Regions from separate parts of the Kluyvera sp. 1366 genome, predicted to be linked through region 1. Evidence: riboswitches for the same ligand, from Rfam matches in the RefSeq annotation. Region 1 holds a riboswitch; each other region holds the start of a gene.
What was found. Region 1 has a riboswitch for thiamine pyrophosphate ahead of thiB (thiamine ABC transporter substrate binding subunit). Riboswitches for the same ligand answer to the same signal wherever they lie in the genome.
Positions count from the first base shown of each region.

Region 2: it holds a riboswitch for thiamine pyrophosphate, as region 1 does, so the genes downstream of both, thiC (phosphomethylpyrimidine synthase ThiC) here and thiB (thiamine ABC transporter substrate binding subunit) in region 1, are expected to answer to the same signal.
Region 3: it holds a riboswitch for thiamine pyrophosphate, as region 1 does, so the genes downstream of both, thiM (hydroxyethylthiazole kinase) here and thiB (thiamine ABC transporter substrate binding subunit) in region 1, are expected to answer to the same signal.

Region 1 is NZ_JBTRDW010000005.1:138,587-143,943, reverse strand. Features, by position in the region: gene thiQ (thiamine ABC transporter ATP-binding protein ThiQ) at 1-105, opposite strand, end outside; gene thiP (thiamine/thiamine pyrophosphate ABC transporter permease ThiP) at 89-1,675, opposite strand; gene thiB (thiamine ABC transporter substrate binding subunit) at 1,675-2,661, opposite strand; TPP riboswitch at 2,708-2,803, opposite strand; gene sgrR (HTH-type transcriptional regulator SgrR) at 2,839-4,500, opposite strand; gene ACVLVH_RS12490 (MFS transporter) at 4,755-5,357, shown strand, end outside.
Region 2 is NZ_JBTRDW010000017.1:21,367-26,723, forward strand. Features, by position in the region: gene thiC (phosphomethylpyrimidine synthase ThiC) at 1-1,717, opposite strand, end outside; TPP riboswitch at 1,808-1,908, opposite strand; gene rsd (sigma D regulator) at 2,144-2,650, opposite strand; gene nudC (NAD(+) diphosphatase) at 2,739-3,512, shown strand; gene hemE (uroporphyrinogen decarboxylase) at 3,552-4,619, shown strand; gene nfi (deoxyribonuclease V) at 4,622-5,290, shown strand; gene ACVLVH_RS23670 (YjaG family protein) at 5,353-5,357, shown strand, end outside.
Region 3 is NZ_JBTRDW010000003.1:90,652-96,008, reverse strand. Features, by position in the region: gene chiP (chitoporin ChiP) at 1-998, opposite strand, end outside; TPP riboswitch at 1,265-1,360, shown strand; gene thiM (hydroxyethylthiazole kinase) at 1,394-2,179, shown strand; gene thiD (bifunctional hydroxymethylpyrimidine kinase/phosphomethylpyrimidine kinase) at 2,176-2,976, shown strand; gene fbaB (class I fructose-bisphosphate aldolase) at 3,124-4,176, shown strand; gene ACVLVH_RS07240 (GntR family transcriptional regulator) at 4,333-5,019, opposite strand; gene ACVLVH_RS07235 (mannitol dehydrogenase family protein) at 5,118-5,357, opposite strand, start outside.

The sequences.
Region 1 (5,357 bases):
GCCGCTCGGACCGAGGATCGCCAGACGTTCACCCGCCTGCGCCGCAAAACTGAAGCGCATCGGCAGATGCTGATAAAGGTAAGTAAGGTTATTCAGTGTCAGCATGGCGACCCGGTAATTTTTCCATCAGAGTAAAAAGTAGTAAGCAGAGCAGCAGCAGCAGGAGTGCGGTGACGGCACCGTCCGCACCGCGATAGGCGCCAATCTGTTGGAACAGATAGAAGGGCAGCGTGCGGAAATCGGCGCTGCCAAACAGCGCGACCACGCCGAAATCGCCAATCGACAGCACGCAGGCAAACGCCAGCGCCTGAGCAATCGGGCGTTTCAGCGCGCGCAGCTCAATCAGCCGCAAGCGGTTGAAACCGGAGATGCCGAGTGAAGCGCAGAGCTGGCTGTAACGGGCGCTGATATCGCGCATCGGATTCTCCAGCACTTTCATCGCATAAGGAATGGCGATCAGGGCGTTAGTAAAGATCACCAAACCATCGGCGCGCTGCGGCAACCCCACGGTGGCGTTGAACAGCAGAAAGAAACCGCTCGCCAGTACAATGCCCGGCATCGCCAGAATCAGCATGCCGCTCATCTCCATCGCCTGCGCGGCGACTCTGTTCTGGCGCTGCCGCAGTTCGCGGCTGCTCCACAGCAGCATCATGGTCAGCACCACGCAGAGCACGCCGGCGCCCACGGCAATACGCAGCGAGGTAAAGGTGGCTTGCCACAGCGCCGCTTGTTGCAGCGCACCGGCAACGCCGCCGCGCAAACCATCGACGATTACTGCCGCCAGCGGCGGTAACAGCAGCAGCAGCGCCAGGCCAATCAGCAACGTATCGCTGATGCGCGCCTGCCATGAATCCTGCGGATCGCGCCAGCCGCGAATGCTCTGGCTGCCGGTGGGAATGGCTTTGCTAAAGCGCTGGCTCAGCATTACCAGCAGCAAACAGCAAGCGAGCTGTAACAGCGCCAGCAGCGCCGCGCGGCCCGGATCGTAATCGAAATTTAGCGCCTGATAGATCGCCAGTTCCAGCGTGGTCGCTTGTGGTCCGCCGCCCAGCGCCAGCACCGTGGCGAAGCTGGCGAAACAGAGCATAAAGATCAGCGCCGCCGTCGGCAGAATCTGACGGCGCAGCCACGGCCACTCCAGCAGGCGAAACAGATTCCAGCCGCGCAGGCCAAGCTGGGCGGCGACTTGCCGCTGCTCGCCGGGAATGCTCTCCAATGCCTGTAACAGCAGGCGCGTCGCCAGCGGCAGGTTAAAGAAGACGTGCGCCAGCAGAATGCCCTGCAGGCCATACGGCGAAAAGTGGTAGTCAAAGCCGATGGTCGCGCACAGTTGTGCCAGCCAGCCGCTGCGACCGTACACGCTGAGCAAGCCAAACACCGCCACCAGCACCGGCAGCACCAGCGTCATGGCGCACAGACGTAGCAACAGATTGCGTCCCGGAAAACGGCGGCGGTAGAGCGCGCGCGCCAGCAGGATCGCGGGCAACACCGACAGCAGCGCCGACAGCAGCGCCTGCTCAAACGAGAACAGCAGCACATGATGCAAATAGCTGTCGTCGAGTAGCGCGCGCCAGTCGGTGGCCGGAGCGACCACCACCAATGCACCAAACGCCAGCAGCGCCACCGCGCACAGCAACAGCGCGATGGCGCTACCGGGAATCAACCAGCCGGGCATTAACGGCTAACGGCGCGTTGCCATGCGCTGATCCACGCGGCGCGATGGTCGGCGACTTCGGCTGACGTGAATTGCAACGCCTTCGCGGGCACCTGCAGCGCTTGATAACCGGCTGGCAGATCGCTTTTGATCACCGGATACATCCAGTTGCCGGTGGGAATGGTCTGCTGGAAGGCCGGAGAAACCATAAACTGCATGAACTGCTGCGCCAGCTTGGGCTGTTTACTGCTGGCGAGCTGCGCGGCGACTTCCACCTGTAAATAGTGGCCTTCACTGAATTCGGCTGCGGCGTAGTTCTCTTTCTTCTCTTCGATAATGTGATAAGCCGGAGACGTGGTGTAGCTCAACACCAGATCGCCTTCGCCTTTCAGGAACAGGCCGTAAGCTTCGCTCCAGCCTTTAGTGACGGTAACGGTTTTTTGCGCCAGCTTCTGCCACGCATCAGCTGCGTTATCGCCATACACTTTTTGCATCCACAGCAGCAGGCCAAGACCCGGCGTGCTGGTACGCGGATCTTCATAAATCACGCGCCATTTTTCCGGGCTTTCGACCAGCTCTTTCAGGCTTTTCGGCGGGTTCTTCAGTTTGTTTTTATCGTAGACGAAAGCGAAGTAGCCATAATCGAACGGGATAAAGGTTTGATTGTTCCAGCCATCCGGCAGTTTTAGGCTGCGGGTATCGACGCTGCTGTTGGCAAACAAGCCGGTTTTCTCCGCTGCCTGCACCAGATTGTTATCCAGCCCCAGCACTACATCGGCTTTGCTGTTTTTGCCTTCCATGCGCACGCGATTGAGCAGCGATACACCATCTTCCAGCGCCACATACTTCAATTCGCAGTCGCACTGCGCTTCAAAGGCTTTTTTTACCGCCGGACCGGGGCCCCAATCGGCAGAGAACGAATCGTAGGTGTAGACGGTCAGAACCGGTTTAGCAGCGAAAGCCGGAGCCGTAACCAGCAGCAACATAGGCAGAACTTTGTTTAACACTTTGCGCTCCTTGAGGAGAAGAGATGTTGAGTCGCAAAGGATCTGAGGCGTGAGGCATCTCAAATCCCTACGCCGGTATTAGCCGGATCAGGTTCGACGGGTTTCTCTCAGCCCTGATATCAAGGCACCCCGTTGAGAACGGCTCATTCTAGACATTTATATGACAGCGCGAAAGGATCACAGCTCCGGTGGTGCAAACCAGGCTGATTTGAAGTCAAACCAGCCGAGCGTATTCAGCCGCACGCCGCGCATACTGCGTTGCCCTTCCAGTAGCAGCCAGTGATGGAACAGCGGATGCAGATAGTCGCGGTCGATCAGCTGTTTGCTCCATTCCGCCAGCGGTAACGCTTTCTGCCGCCAGCGCGCGGCATCGGCTTGCCAGTCAATCGGGATGCAGTGATGCATCAACGGCAACTCGAATAGTTGCGCGAACAGCGCGTACTCCAGCGGCAGGGTAAAGTTGACGCTGCCAAGCCAGATATCACTTTCACCTTCGCCCTCGAACCACGCTTCGTAGCTCACGACACGAGTAATTAGCTCAACACCTTGCTGCGCCAGCAGCGGTCGCAGCGCGTTAGCAATACCTTCATGCTCAACGTGATGGCTGTACCAGCTCAGCGTCAGCTGAGTTAAGCCTGCCGGTTTATCGGCGGAGGTGAGATCGCGGCGATGGTGCCAGCGCGGCAGCAAGCCATAAGCCGGGAACCAGTAACGCTGATAGCCGACGCCAGCATGATTCAGTAAGGCGATGGGATTAAACAGATAGCTTACCCAGCGGCGGAAATGCGCATCGCGACCCAACTCGGAGCGCTGATCGTACAGCAGGAAGTAGCAGCCTTCTTCCAGACGACTCTCTTCCGATTTTTCATCGGCGGTTTCGCCCTGCAACTTGACTCCGGCATACACCAGCTCGTCGCTGATCTCCGGCAGCACCCAAATCGACACATCGTCAATCAGCGCGCGATAGCCAAAGTAATCATCAAAGGCGGCGATCTTCAGCTGCGTTTGCTGATTGCGCACCACGCTGTACGGACCGGTGCCAAGCGGCTGGCGGGCAAACTGGCGTAACGTGGGCCATTCGCGCGGCAGGATCATCGCGCTGACGCTGGCCAGCAGCCACGGCAACCAATCGTCCGGCTGGCTCAGATGGATATCCAGCGTCCAGGGCGCGGGCGAATCCAGTTTACTGATGTGAGAAAACAGCGGCTGGCTGCGCACGCGCTCCAGCGAAGCAATCACATCCGCCATTTCCAGTTCACGGCCATGATGAAAACGAATCGCCGGGCGCAGGAAGAAACGCCACTGCAGCGGCGAGGTTTGCTGCCAGTGATGGGCGATATCGGGTTCGATTTCCCCCTTTTCCTCATTTATGCGCATCAGGCCGTTGAAAATTTGTCGTGCCAGATGGGTTTCCGAGCGGCGCAGCGGCGAACCGGGCAGCAAATTGGGCAGCGGGCGATAATAGAGCACGCGCAGGATATGTTTGCCCTGGCGGAAGCTGCGGCCTAAATGCGCCGCAATCATCTGGCGCACCTGGTTTTTATCGCCCACCAGCTGCACTAACTGTTCGATGCGATCTTGTTCCAGCAGATCCTCGGCGCGCTGCTGCTGGAGCGCCAGGCCGGTGTAGCAAAAACTCAGCATTGAGCGCTTGCCGCGTCCCGCTTCTGCCTGCCAAATCAGCCAGCCTTCGCTTTGCATGGCGTTGAGCAGGTTACGCATATGGCGACGCGAGCAGTGCAGCAGATCGGCCAGCTCGCTGAGCGTGGTTTCCTGATCCTGCCCCTGACAGCTTTGCCATAGGCGGATAAATTGCTGCTGCAGACGTGAAGAGGACATAAAAGGGGAACTCCTTGTCAGAATCGCTCAGTTTTTCCTGCCTCATATTAGAGGCATACTGCCCGGCAATGGAAGAGCGGGAGGCATTCAGTAATGAATGGCGCTCTGCCAGCGGTTCCGCCGACGTGGAACCCCTTTCTGAGTAGGGTGCATTTTCACCGCCAGCAGCGCTTTATCTGCTGGCTTTTTTCGTTTTGCTGTAGAATCTTCTACCCTCATTTCTCTACCTTTTTTATTCGCAAAGGGATTTCTGCATGAAATCGCTGTTAACGCGTCAACGTCGCATCAATCCGGTCTACCTCTCGTTTATGGCGGTGTCGTTTATGACCGGCGTGGCCGGTGCGCTGCAGGCGCCGACGCTGAGCCTGTTTCTGACGCGCGAAGTGCAGGTAAGTCCGTTCTGGGTCGGCTTGTTCTTTACCATCAATGCGATCGCGGGGATTGTGGTCAGCCTACTGATGGCGAAACGCTCCGATAATCAGGGCGATCGCCGCAACCTGATTCTGTTTTGCTGCCTGATGGCCACGCTGAATGCGCTGCTGTTTGCCTTCAATCGCCACTATTTAACGCTGGTGACGCTGGGCGTGTTTTTGTCGGCGCTGGCCAGCGTGTCGATTCCGCAGGTGTTCGCCCTCGCGCGGGAATATGCCGATCAGTCGGCGCGTGAAGTGGTGATGTTCAGCTCGGTGATGCGTGCGCAGCTGTCGTTGGCATGGGTGATCGGGCCACCGCTGTCGTTTGCGCTGGCGCTTAATTACGGTTTTGTGACGCTGTTTTGCGTGGCGGCGGGGATTTTCCTGCTAAGCATGCTGCTGATCTGGCGCACCTTGCCCTCGGTACCGCGCGTGGTGGTCTCG
Region 2 (5,357 bases), on a different contig from region 1:
ATTCCTGCGGCAGGGTTTCATCGTGATAGGCGCGTGCGGTGTGCGGATCGAGCGCCAGATTGAACTGATCTTCCCAGCGGAATTCAAAACGCGCTTTCGACATCGCATTGTCACGGATCTGCGCACCGGGATGACCTTTTGCCAGATCCGCCGCGTGCGCAGCGATCTTGTAGGTGATCAGCCCTTGCTTCACATCCTCTTTGTTCGGCAAACCGAGGTGCTCTTTCGGCGTCACGTAACACAGCATGGCGCAGCCGAACCAGCCAATCATGGCCGCGCCGATGCCGGAAGTGAAATGGTCATAGCCGGGCGCGATATCGGTGGTGAGCGGGCCAAGCGTGTAAAACGGGGCTTCGTGACAATGCTCAAGCTGTTCGGTCATATTGCGTCGAATCATCTGCATGGGCACATGGCCCGGACCTTCAATCATCACCTGCACATCGTATTCCCAGGCGATTTTGGTCAGTTCGCCCAGCGTATGCAGTTCGGCAAATTGCGCCTCATCGTTGGCATCCTGAATCGAGCCGGGACGCAGGCCGTCGCCCAGTGACAGCGCCACATCGTAGGCGGCACAAATTTCACAAATCTCGCGGAAGTGCAGATAGAGGAAATTTTCGGTGTGATGCGACAGGCACCATTTCGCCATAATCGAGCCACCGCGCGACACAATGCCGGTCAGGCGTTTGGCCGTCATCGGCACATAGCGCAGCAGCACGCCAGCGTGAATAGTGAAGTAGTCAACGCCTTGTTCCGCCTGCTCCAGCAGCGTGTCGCGGAAAATCTCCCAGTTGAGATCTTCTGCAATGCCGTTCACTTTCTCCAGCGCCTGATAAATCGGCACCGTACCAATCGGCACCGGACTATTGCGCAAAATCCACTCACGCGTTTCATGGATATAGCGGCCGGTTGAGAGATCCATCACAGTGTCTGCGCCCCAGCGCGTTGACCACACCAGCTTCTCCACTTCCTCTTCAATAGATGAGCTCACCGCAGAGTTGCCAATGTTGGCATTCACTTTCACCAGGAAGTTGCGGCCGATAATCATCGGTTCGGATTCGGGATGGTTGATGTTCGAAGGGATGATGGCGCGGCCGCTGGCGACTTCCTGACGGACAAATTCCGCGGTGATATTTTCTGGCAGATTGGCACCAAAGCTGTGACCCGGATGCTGCTGTAACAGCACTTCACCGCGAATACGCTCGCGGCCCATGTTTTCACGCAGCGCGATAAACTCCATCTCCGGCGTGATGATGCCCTGACGCGCATAGTGCAGCTGGGTAACCCGGCGACCCGCTTTGGCACGGCGCGGTTGCGGCAGCTGCTCAAAACGCAGATGGTCCAGGCCTTCATCCGCCAGACGCTGCTGCGTGTAACGGGAACTCAGCTGGTGGATGGTTTCGCTGTCGTCACGTTCTTCGATCCAATTGGCACGCAGCCTGTCGAGTCCCTGATGCACATTAATGGTGGCTTGAGGATCGCCATAAGCCCCGGCGGTGTCGTAAACCGGCACCGCTTCATTTGGCTCATAGTGCGGATTCTCTTTGCTGCCGCCTATGTGCGTTGGACTGAGCTGTATCTCACGCATCGGCACGCGAATATCCGCGCGGCTGCCGGTGATCCAGATACGTTTGGAGTTGGGGAAAGCGGTTCCCTGCAGGGAATCGATAAATTCTTGCGCCTGAGCGCGTTGTTCACGACGAGAAGTTTTAGCAGACATAGCAAGTTTCCGGTAACGGTTGGAAGTTGCTTGTCCAGAGTTCGGAAGGAGTAACAGGTACGGTGCCGGGCGCCAGCATGCACCGTGCTGATAATGTCTACTCTTGTTCCCTTCGCAGGTACTAACCTGATCAGGTTCCGCGGATCCCGAATTAACGGTCTCAGCCCTAGAGGGCACTCCGACAAGTTGGTGTTTTGTGGTTTAAGCTACTTTGCTTGCCATTTTGCACCTGGGCAGTGCTCGTGACCGTCACGTACTACGTGTACGCTCCGGTCCCTGCGCGCTGTCCGAGTGCAAACTGGCTGCGCACGCTACGCTTAAACCGCAAAATTTGCCTTTTGATTGTCGTTAAAGAAGACAATAAAAAAGCCCATTTAGCATAAGAGGGCTTTTCTTGAATAACAAGTTTTTTACATCTTCGGGGTTCTAAGCCGGGCGGGCAATGGCGCTGTCGTTGGCAACCGGCGGAAGCGCCAGCTGGTTGTCCCAGGCGAGTTGCACCAGCTTATCTTCCAGCGTGAAGCGCGATTCCAGCACCTCGCCGACTTCGGAGAGCGCGGTTTGAAAATCCACGCAATTATCATCGTTAATCGCTTGCTGCAGATGGCTATCGTAGAGCTGCATGATGCGATCGGTATTCGCCTCCAGTGCCGGATAAATCTGCGCAGCGACGAATAAGGGGCTATCACCCTGCATCTCACTAATGATGTGTTCATACACGCTGAAATGGCCGGTGGAAAGGTAATCCACCAGGTTGTGACAAAATGCGTCCAGCGCCTGTTCATCCAGCGTGGATAACGCATCTTTTTGTGGCTTCATGCCAATAAGCTCGTAGTAAGTGACGAGCAGCTGTCGACGGGCGCGCAGCCATGAATCAACCAATTCATTTCCGCCGCCTACACGCTCTGTCAGGTTATCTAACTGGTTAAGCATATGGGGCTCCAGGTAGGTTATAGTTGTTTATTACACACTTAATATTAGGATTTCAGCGTGCGATTTGACGCTAAGGACAACGATTAAGATGCAACGTGAGATCTCAAGCTTAGACGCTGGATGGTGGGTTGTCAGCCATGAGCAAAAACTTTGGTTGCCGCAGGGCGAATTGCCGCATGGCTTAGCCAGCGATTTTGGCCTCAGCGGCAGCAACGCGATTTTGATCGGCGAGTGGCAGGGCGAGAATGTCTGGCTGGTACGTGAATCGCGTCCGGACAGCATGGGCTCCGTGCGCCAACTGATTGATGAGGATGTCGGCCTGTTCCAAATCGCCGGACGTGGCGTGCAGCTGGCGGAGTTTTACCGCTCGCATCGCTGGTGCGGCTATTGCGGCCATGAGATGCACATCAGCAAACGCGAATTTGCCTGCTTGTGCAATCACTGCCGCGAGCGTTATTACCCGCAAATTGCGCCGTGCATCATCGTGGCTATCCGCCGTGGCGATGAGATCCTGCTCGCCAATCATGCGCGTCATCGTAACAATATCTACACCGTGCTGGCGGGCTTTGTCGAAGTGGGCGAAACCTTAGAACAAGCGGTGGCGCGGGAAGTGATGGAGGAGAGCAACGTGCGGGTGAAAAACGTGCGTTACGTTACCTCGCAGCCGTGGCCGTTCCCGCACTCTCTGATGATGGCGTATATGGCGGAATATGACGGCGGCGATCTGCAACACGACGGCAAAGAGCTGCTGGATGCCGGCTGGTATCGCTACGACGATCTGCCGCTGTTGCCGCCGCCCGGCACGGTGGCGCGTCGCCTGATTGAAGATACCGTTGCCCTGTGCCGCGCCAGCGCGGCGTGAAAATGCTACACTGCTGGCCTTAGCATGAGAGAGCCCATTATGAGTGAACTGAAGAACGATCGTTATCTGCGCGCCCTGTTACGTCAGCCGGTAGATGTCACACCGGTATGGATGATGCGACAAGCCGGGCGTTATTTGCCGGAGTACAAAGCCACGCGCGCTGAAGCCGGTGATTTTATGTCGCTGTGTAAGAATGCTGAGCTGGCGTGTGAAGTCACGCTGCAACCGCTGCGTCGCTATGCGCTGGATGCGGCAATTCTCTTCAGCGATATCCTCACCATTCCGGATGCGATGGGACTTGGGCTCTACTTTGAGACCGGCGAAGGCCCGCGTTTCTCCAATCCGATCACCTGCCGTGCGGATGTCGACAATCTGCCAGTGCCGGATCCAGAGCAAGAGCTCGGTTATGTGATGAACGCGGTGCGTACCATTCGTCACAACCTGAAAGGCGAAGTGCCGCTGATCGGTTTCTCCGGCAGCCCATGGACGCTGGCAACCTACATGGTTGAAGGCGGCAGCAGCAAAGCGTTCACCAAAATTAAAAAGATGATGTACGCCGAGCCGCAAACCCTGCACAAGCTGCTGGATAAGCTGGCAGATAGCGTGATTCTTTATCTCAATGCGCAGATCAAAGCTGGCGCGCAGTCGGTCATGGTGTTCGACACATGGGGCGGCGTGCTGACCGGACGCGACTATCGCGAATTCTCGCTCTATTACATGCATAAAATCGTCGATAGCGTGCTGCATGAGAATGAAGGTCGCCGCGTTCCTATTACGCTGTTCACTAAAGGTGGCGGCCAATGGCTGGAAGCGATAGCGGCGACCGGCTGCGATGCGCTGGGACTCGACTGGACCACCGATATCGCCGATGCGCGTCGTCGTGTGGGTGATAAAGTGGCGCTGCAGGGCAACATGGATCCTTCCATGCTGTATGCACCGCCTGCGCGCATTGAGCAGGAAGTCGCCGGGATTCTCGAAGGTTTTGGCACTGGCGAAGGTCACGTGTTTAACCTGGGCCACGGCATCCATCCTGATGTGCCGCCTGAGCATGCTGGTGCGTTTGTTGAAGCGGTGCATCGTCTGTCACGTCCGTATCATCAGGGCTGATGATGGATTTAGCCGCACTACGCCAGGAACAGTTACAGCGCGCTGCTGATGTGGTGCGGCAGGATGATTTCGATGTGCTGCCGCCACGCTTTATTGGTGGTGCCGACGTGGGATTTGAACAGGGCGGCGAGATCACGCGCGCGGCTCTGATCATCCTCGAGTATCCATCCTTAAAGCTGGTGGAACACCGCATTGCGCGCGTGGCCACCACCATGCCCTATATTCCGGGCTTCTTATCCTTCCGCGAAATGCCGGCGCTGCTGGAAGCCTGGCAGCAGCTCTCCCAGTTGCCCGATCTGCTGTTTGTGGATGGCCACGGTATTTCCCATCCCCGTCGGCTTGGCGTGGCGGCGCATTTCGGTTCGCTGGTGGATGTGCCCACCATTGGCGTGGCGAAGAAGCGTTTGTGTGGACGTTTTGCTGAGCTGGACGCCGAGCCAGGCAGCCGTCAGCCGCTGCTCGACAAAGGCGAACAGATTGGCTGGGTATGGCGCAGTAAAGCGCGCTGTAATCCGCTGTTTATCTCGACCGGCCATCGCGTCAGCATGGATAGCGCATTGCAATGGGTGGAAGCCTGTACTGCGGGCTATCGTTTGCCGGAACCGACGCGTTGGGCGGATGCTGTCGCCTCCGGACGCCCGGCCTTTCTGCGCTGGCAAAACACGCCTTAACGCTGTTTGTGCCCGGCTTTTGCGGTACACTGCCGCCAGCTAACCTATTGAGAGTAAGTTTGATGTT
Region 3 (5,357 bases), on a different contig from region 1:
GACGGCGTCATACGTTGCAGGAAGAAGCCCTGATTACCCTCGGCTTTTACCCATGTGCCTTCGAGGCGGAAATCGAACGCGCCGAGCGTGTAGCCGAACGTCAGCGCCTGCAGCCACGCGAGGCCATCGTAAACATCGTTCACCTGGCCAACGCCGCTGTTGTCACGATCCTTCGCGCCATAAAATTGATAACTGGTGCGCAGCGGTGCATCGGCCAGCGGCAGCTGATAAGAGGCTTTGGCAAAATACTGATCCATGTAATTTGCCGCCTGGCCGTAGGCGCCTTCCAGCACCAGCGCGTTTTTAAAATCGTATTTGGCACCAAAGGATTGCAGCCACGGAATCTCCGTCACGCCATCGGCTTTACGGAAGTTGTACATGTCGCGATACCACGGCGCTTTGTATTCGTCAGTCCACATCCAGGAGACGGAAAGGGCGCCGGCGTCGCTAAAATCAAAGGTGGTGCCGGCCTCAACGCCGCGATAGGTGCCGGGCAGGAAGCTCCAGTGCGGTGCCAGCAGCGTCTGCCCGGTGGGCTGCAGATAGCCTGCGCGCAGCCAGTTATCCTGCCATTTTGCCTTGATGGCGGCTTTATAGAGACTTAAGCCGCTCTTATCTCCGCTCCAGTCCTCATCCCAGCGCGTACGGGCATTGCTGAAACCAATTTCATTCGGTGCCGCCGGGCCGCCGTTGCTTAACTCCAGCGCGCCAAACGCTGCCAGATCGAGGCCGATCACCTCACCGGCGTAACCGGATGAGAAGTCGAGATTGGCATTCGCAGAGGCGTGATGCAGATTGGCATCATACTGACCGTACGAGCCTTTTTGCGGATCCATCTCTTTGCGATCGCGCTGGCGTTGCCAGTAAAACAGATTGCCAGAGAGAGTGGCGTCTTCGACAAAACCCACGGCGTGGGCGGAGGGAACCGGCACAAAAGTGCCGGCAAACAGGGCAGAGACAATGGCCGCAGAGAGCGGCGCGCGTGGAATCCGACGCATAGCAAATCCTCCGTGATGCTTCCATGAATAATTAACAAATCCGTATTGTTTCGTCATGAAACAAGTTGCCGGCGATGCTATTTTTCGCGACGCGAATTATCAATGGAATTTATTACAAAGTATGACGCAGCACGCAAAAAAGCGTCGTTTTAAGGCGTTTTATCAATAAGTTACATGAATGTGTAATTTGTTGCTTTGTGAGCCAGATTCCAGGAAAGCGGCGTTTACTTGCTTTACCCCAACTTGTTCCCTATGCTCGCCAACGTAGTTTTGACTCGGGGTGCCCCTTTAATACAGGGCTGAGATACACCCGCCGACCTGATCTGGATAATGCCAGCGTAGGGAAGTCAGATGCCTGACCGCATTCGCCTTCTTGATCGCCGGTTGGGAGCCTTATGAAACAGCCTGACCTTCTTTCCCCCGCGCAACTCGCGCACTCTCTGCAATTGCTGCGTCAGCAAGCGCCGCTGGTGCACTGCATGACCAATGACGTGGTGCAAACCTTTACTGCCAACGTGCTGCTGGCACTGCAAGCTTCGCCCGCGATGGTGATCGATCCTGAAGAAGCGGCGCAGTTTGCCGGTTTTGCCGATGCGTTGTTGATAAACGTAGGTACGCTGACGCGCGACCGTCGTGATGCGATGTGGGCGGCGGTGCAAGCGGCGCAAACCGCAGGCACGCCGTGGACGCTGGATCCGGTGGCGGTCGGCGCACTAACGCTGCGCACCGCATTCTGTCAACAGTTACTGAGCCTGCAACCGGCGGCGATTCGCGGTAACGCTTCAGAAATTCTCGCCTTGGCGCAACAGGCTAGCGGCGGACGCGGTGTCGACAGTCTGCATCAGGCCGATGTCGCGTTAAGCGCTGCCCAGCAGCTGGCGCGCGATTACCACACCGTTGTGGCGGTGACCGGTGAAGTGGATTATGTCACTGACGGCGTGCAGACATTCGCCATCCCCGGCGGCAGCCCGCTGATGACGCGCGTGGTTGGCACCGGCTGCGCGTTGACGGCGGTGGTTGCCGCCTGCACCAGCTTGCCGGGCGATCGCCTGCAGCATGTCGCTGCGGCCTGCCGCGTGATGTCGCTGGCGGGTGAGCAGACAGCGCGCCAGGTCGCCGGGCCAGGCGGCTTTGCCGCTGCTTTCCTCGATACGCTGTGGACGCTGGAGGTCGAGGCATGAAACGCATCAATGCATTGACCATTGCTGGCACCGATCCGAGCGGCGGCGCAGGTATTCAGGCCGACCTCAAAGCTTTCTCCGCGCTGGGCGCGTATGGCACCAGCGTCATCACCGCGCTGGTGGCGCAGAACACCTGCGGCGTGCAGTCGGTGTATCGCATCGAACCTGATTTTGTTGGCGCACAGCTCGATTCGGTGCTGAATGATGTGCGCATTGATGCTGCGAAGATAGGCATGCTGTCCGAAACCGCTATTGTCGAGGTGGTCGCCGAGCGGCTGAAACGGGCCAGCCTGCCGTTTGTGGTGCTGGATACGGTGATGATTGCCAAAAGTGGCGATGCGCTGCTGTCGCCGGATGCGGTGGCGAGCGTGCGCGAATTGCTGCTGCCGCAGGTATCGCTGATCACACCAAACCTGCCGGAAGCCGCCGCGCTGCTGGGACGCGCGATGGCGCAGGATGAGAAAACCATGTTGCAGCAGGGCGATGCGCTGCTCGATCTTGGCTGCGAAGCGGTGCTGATGAAGGGCGGACACCTTAGCGATGCCGAAAGCCCGGACTGGCTGATTACCCGCGACGGACGTCAGCGCTTTACCGCGCCGCGCGTCAATACGCGCCACACGCACGGCACCGGATGCTCGCTTTCAGCCGCGCTGGCGGCGTTGCGTCCGCGCCATGATAGCTGGGCGGTAACGGTCGCTGAAGCCAAGGCGTGGCTGCAACAGGCGCTGCTGCATGCCGATTCGCTGGAGGTCGGCAAAGGCATTGGGCCGGTGCACCATTTCCATCAATGGTGGTAGGGCGTAACGCCAGATTGCCGCTTTTTCACTGCGCATCCGTCTGAAAAATGGAGTCAGCAATTTGCCAGCCTGGCGCTTTCCGGTCCAGGCTGTTGGGGGCGAATCGGCAACGGCCGGTTCCAATCCAGCCATTTATCAGGAGCGAACATGACGGACATCGTACAGTTATTGGGCAAAGAGGCGGATAGCCTTCTTCAACATCGCTGCATGACCATTCCAGCGGATAGCCTCTATTTACCCGGCGCGGATTACGTTGATCGCGTGATGATCGACAACAATCGTTCTCCTGCCGTACTGCGCAACATGCAAACGCTGTACAACACCGGACGTTTAGCCGGCACCGGCTATTTGTCGATTCTGCCGGTCGATCAGGGCGTTGAGCACTCGGCGGGCGCATCCTTTGCGGCCAATCCAGCTTATTTTGATCCAAAAAACATTGTTGAGCTGGCGATTGAAGCCGGCTGTAACTGCGTCGCCTCTACCTACGGCGTGCTGGCTTCGGTTTCTCGCCGCTACGCGCACCGCATTCCGTTTATGGTGAAGCTGAACCACAACGAAACGCTGAGCTATCCGACGCAATACGATCAGACGTTGTACGCCAGCGTGGAACAGGCCTTCAATCTGGGCGCGGTGGCGGTTGGCGCCACCATCTACTTTGGTTCTGAACAATCACGTCGCCAGATTGAAGAGATCTCGGCGGCCTTTGAACGTGCGCACGAGCTGGGCATGGTGACGGTGCTGTGGGCCTATCTGCGTAATGATGCGTTCAAGAAAGAGGGCGTCGATTATCACGCCAGCGCCGATTTAACTGGCCAGGCCAACCATCTGGCGGCGACCATCGGTGCGGATATCGTCAAGCAGAAGATGGCGGAGAATAACGGCGGCTATAACGCGGTGAAGTTTGGTCACACCGATGAGCGCGTCTATAGCAAGTTGACTTCGGAAAACCCGATAGATTTGGTGCGTTACCAGCTGGCGAACTGCTATATGGGACGCGCAGGTTTGATCAACTCCGGCGGCGCTTCTGCGGGCGAAACGGATATCGCGGAGTCAGTGCGTACGGCGGTGATCAATAAGCGTGCCGGCGGCATGGGGCTGATTCTGGGGCGCAAGGCGTTTAAGAAGACGTTGAAAGAGGGCGTGCAGTTGATTAATGCGGTGCAGGATGTGTATTTGTCGAAGGATGTGACGATTGCTTGATTGAGTGGGGGCTGTGCTCGCTGTCCCCCATCCCGGCCTTCCCCCGCGAGCGGGGGAAGGAGATGCTGCCATATGCGGCTTCAACACTTACATTTTGCAGCATCTTCCTCCCCCATTAATGGGGGAGGACCGAGGAGGGGGACAGCGAGCACTAAATCAAGGCGCCTCAAACCACTCACTATTACGCTCGGCAATCGGCGTAATAGTCAAAATCATCTCCTGCAGATGACGCCGCATTGCGCTTTCAGCTGCGTCAACATCATGCGCTTTCAACGCGTTATAGATATCTTCATGCTGCTGAATCAAACGCTCCGGCGGTGACACTTCGCTCAGGGTCAGAAAGCGCACGCGGTCCATGGTAGCTTTGATGTTCTCCACCGTTTCCCACGCCAGCAGGCAATTAATCCCTTCAGCAATCAAGCGGTGAAACTCATCGTCCAGCCCCAGGAAAGCCTGGCTGTCATGACGTTCAGCGGCGAGACGCTGCAGCTGCAGGTTATGCTCCAGCGCCATCAATCCGGTCGCACCCATCTCCTGCGCTGCGCGGCGAACCACGGCGATCTCTACCGCTTCACGGATAAAGCGACCGTCGGCCACGCGCTGAGCGGAGATTTTGCGCACGAAGGTGCCGCGCTGCGGTAGCACCTGCACCAGTCCGGCTTCCGCCAGCTTGATAAAGGCTTCACGTACCGGCTGACGTGACACGTTAAAATGCGCCGACACTTCCTTCTCCGACAGCAGCGAGCCCGGATGAATAACGCAGGTCACAATATCTTTGCGCAGATAACGATAGATCTGCTGATTTACCGGTTCGCTGGTGGTTATGATATAGGCAGTCGACATGCAGCAATATCCGTATTACGGCTGGCATCTGCCAGCCCGTTAAGAAAGGTTCAGTCTAATCAGCACGCTGCGTCTGCGCTACACATTTGTGCAGGCGCTTAGCCTTGTGTGACGAGGCTTTGAACGGTGGCGCGCGCGCCCTGTTTAACCAATTGCTGATAGAGTTCAGTCACGCGTGAGACAAAGGCGGGCTGCTGCTGCAGATCGTCACCGAACACGGCGTTGAGGCTGAGCAACGCCTTAACACGTGGCGCACCGTCCTCACTGTGGGCCACAATGTCCGCCAGCTGATCTTTCAGCGGATCGCGAAGCTCAATGGCCTGACCTTGCTCATCCAC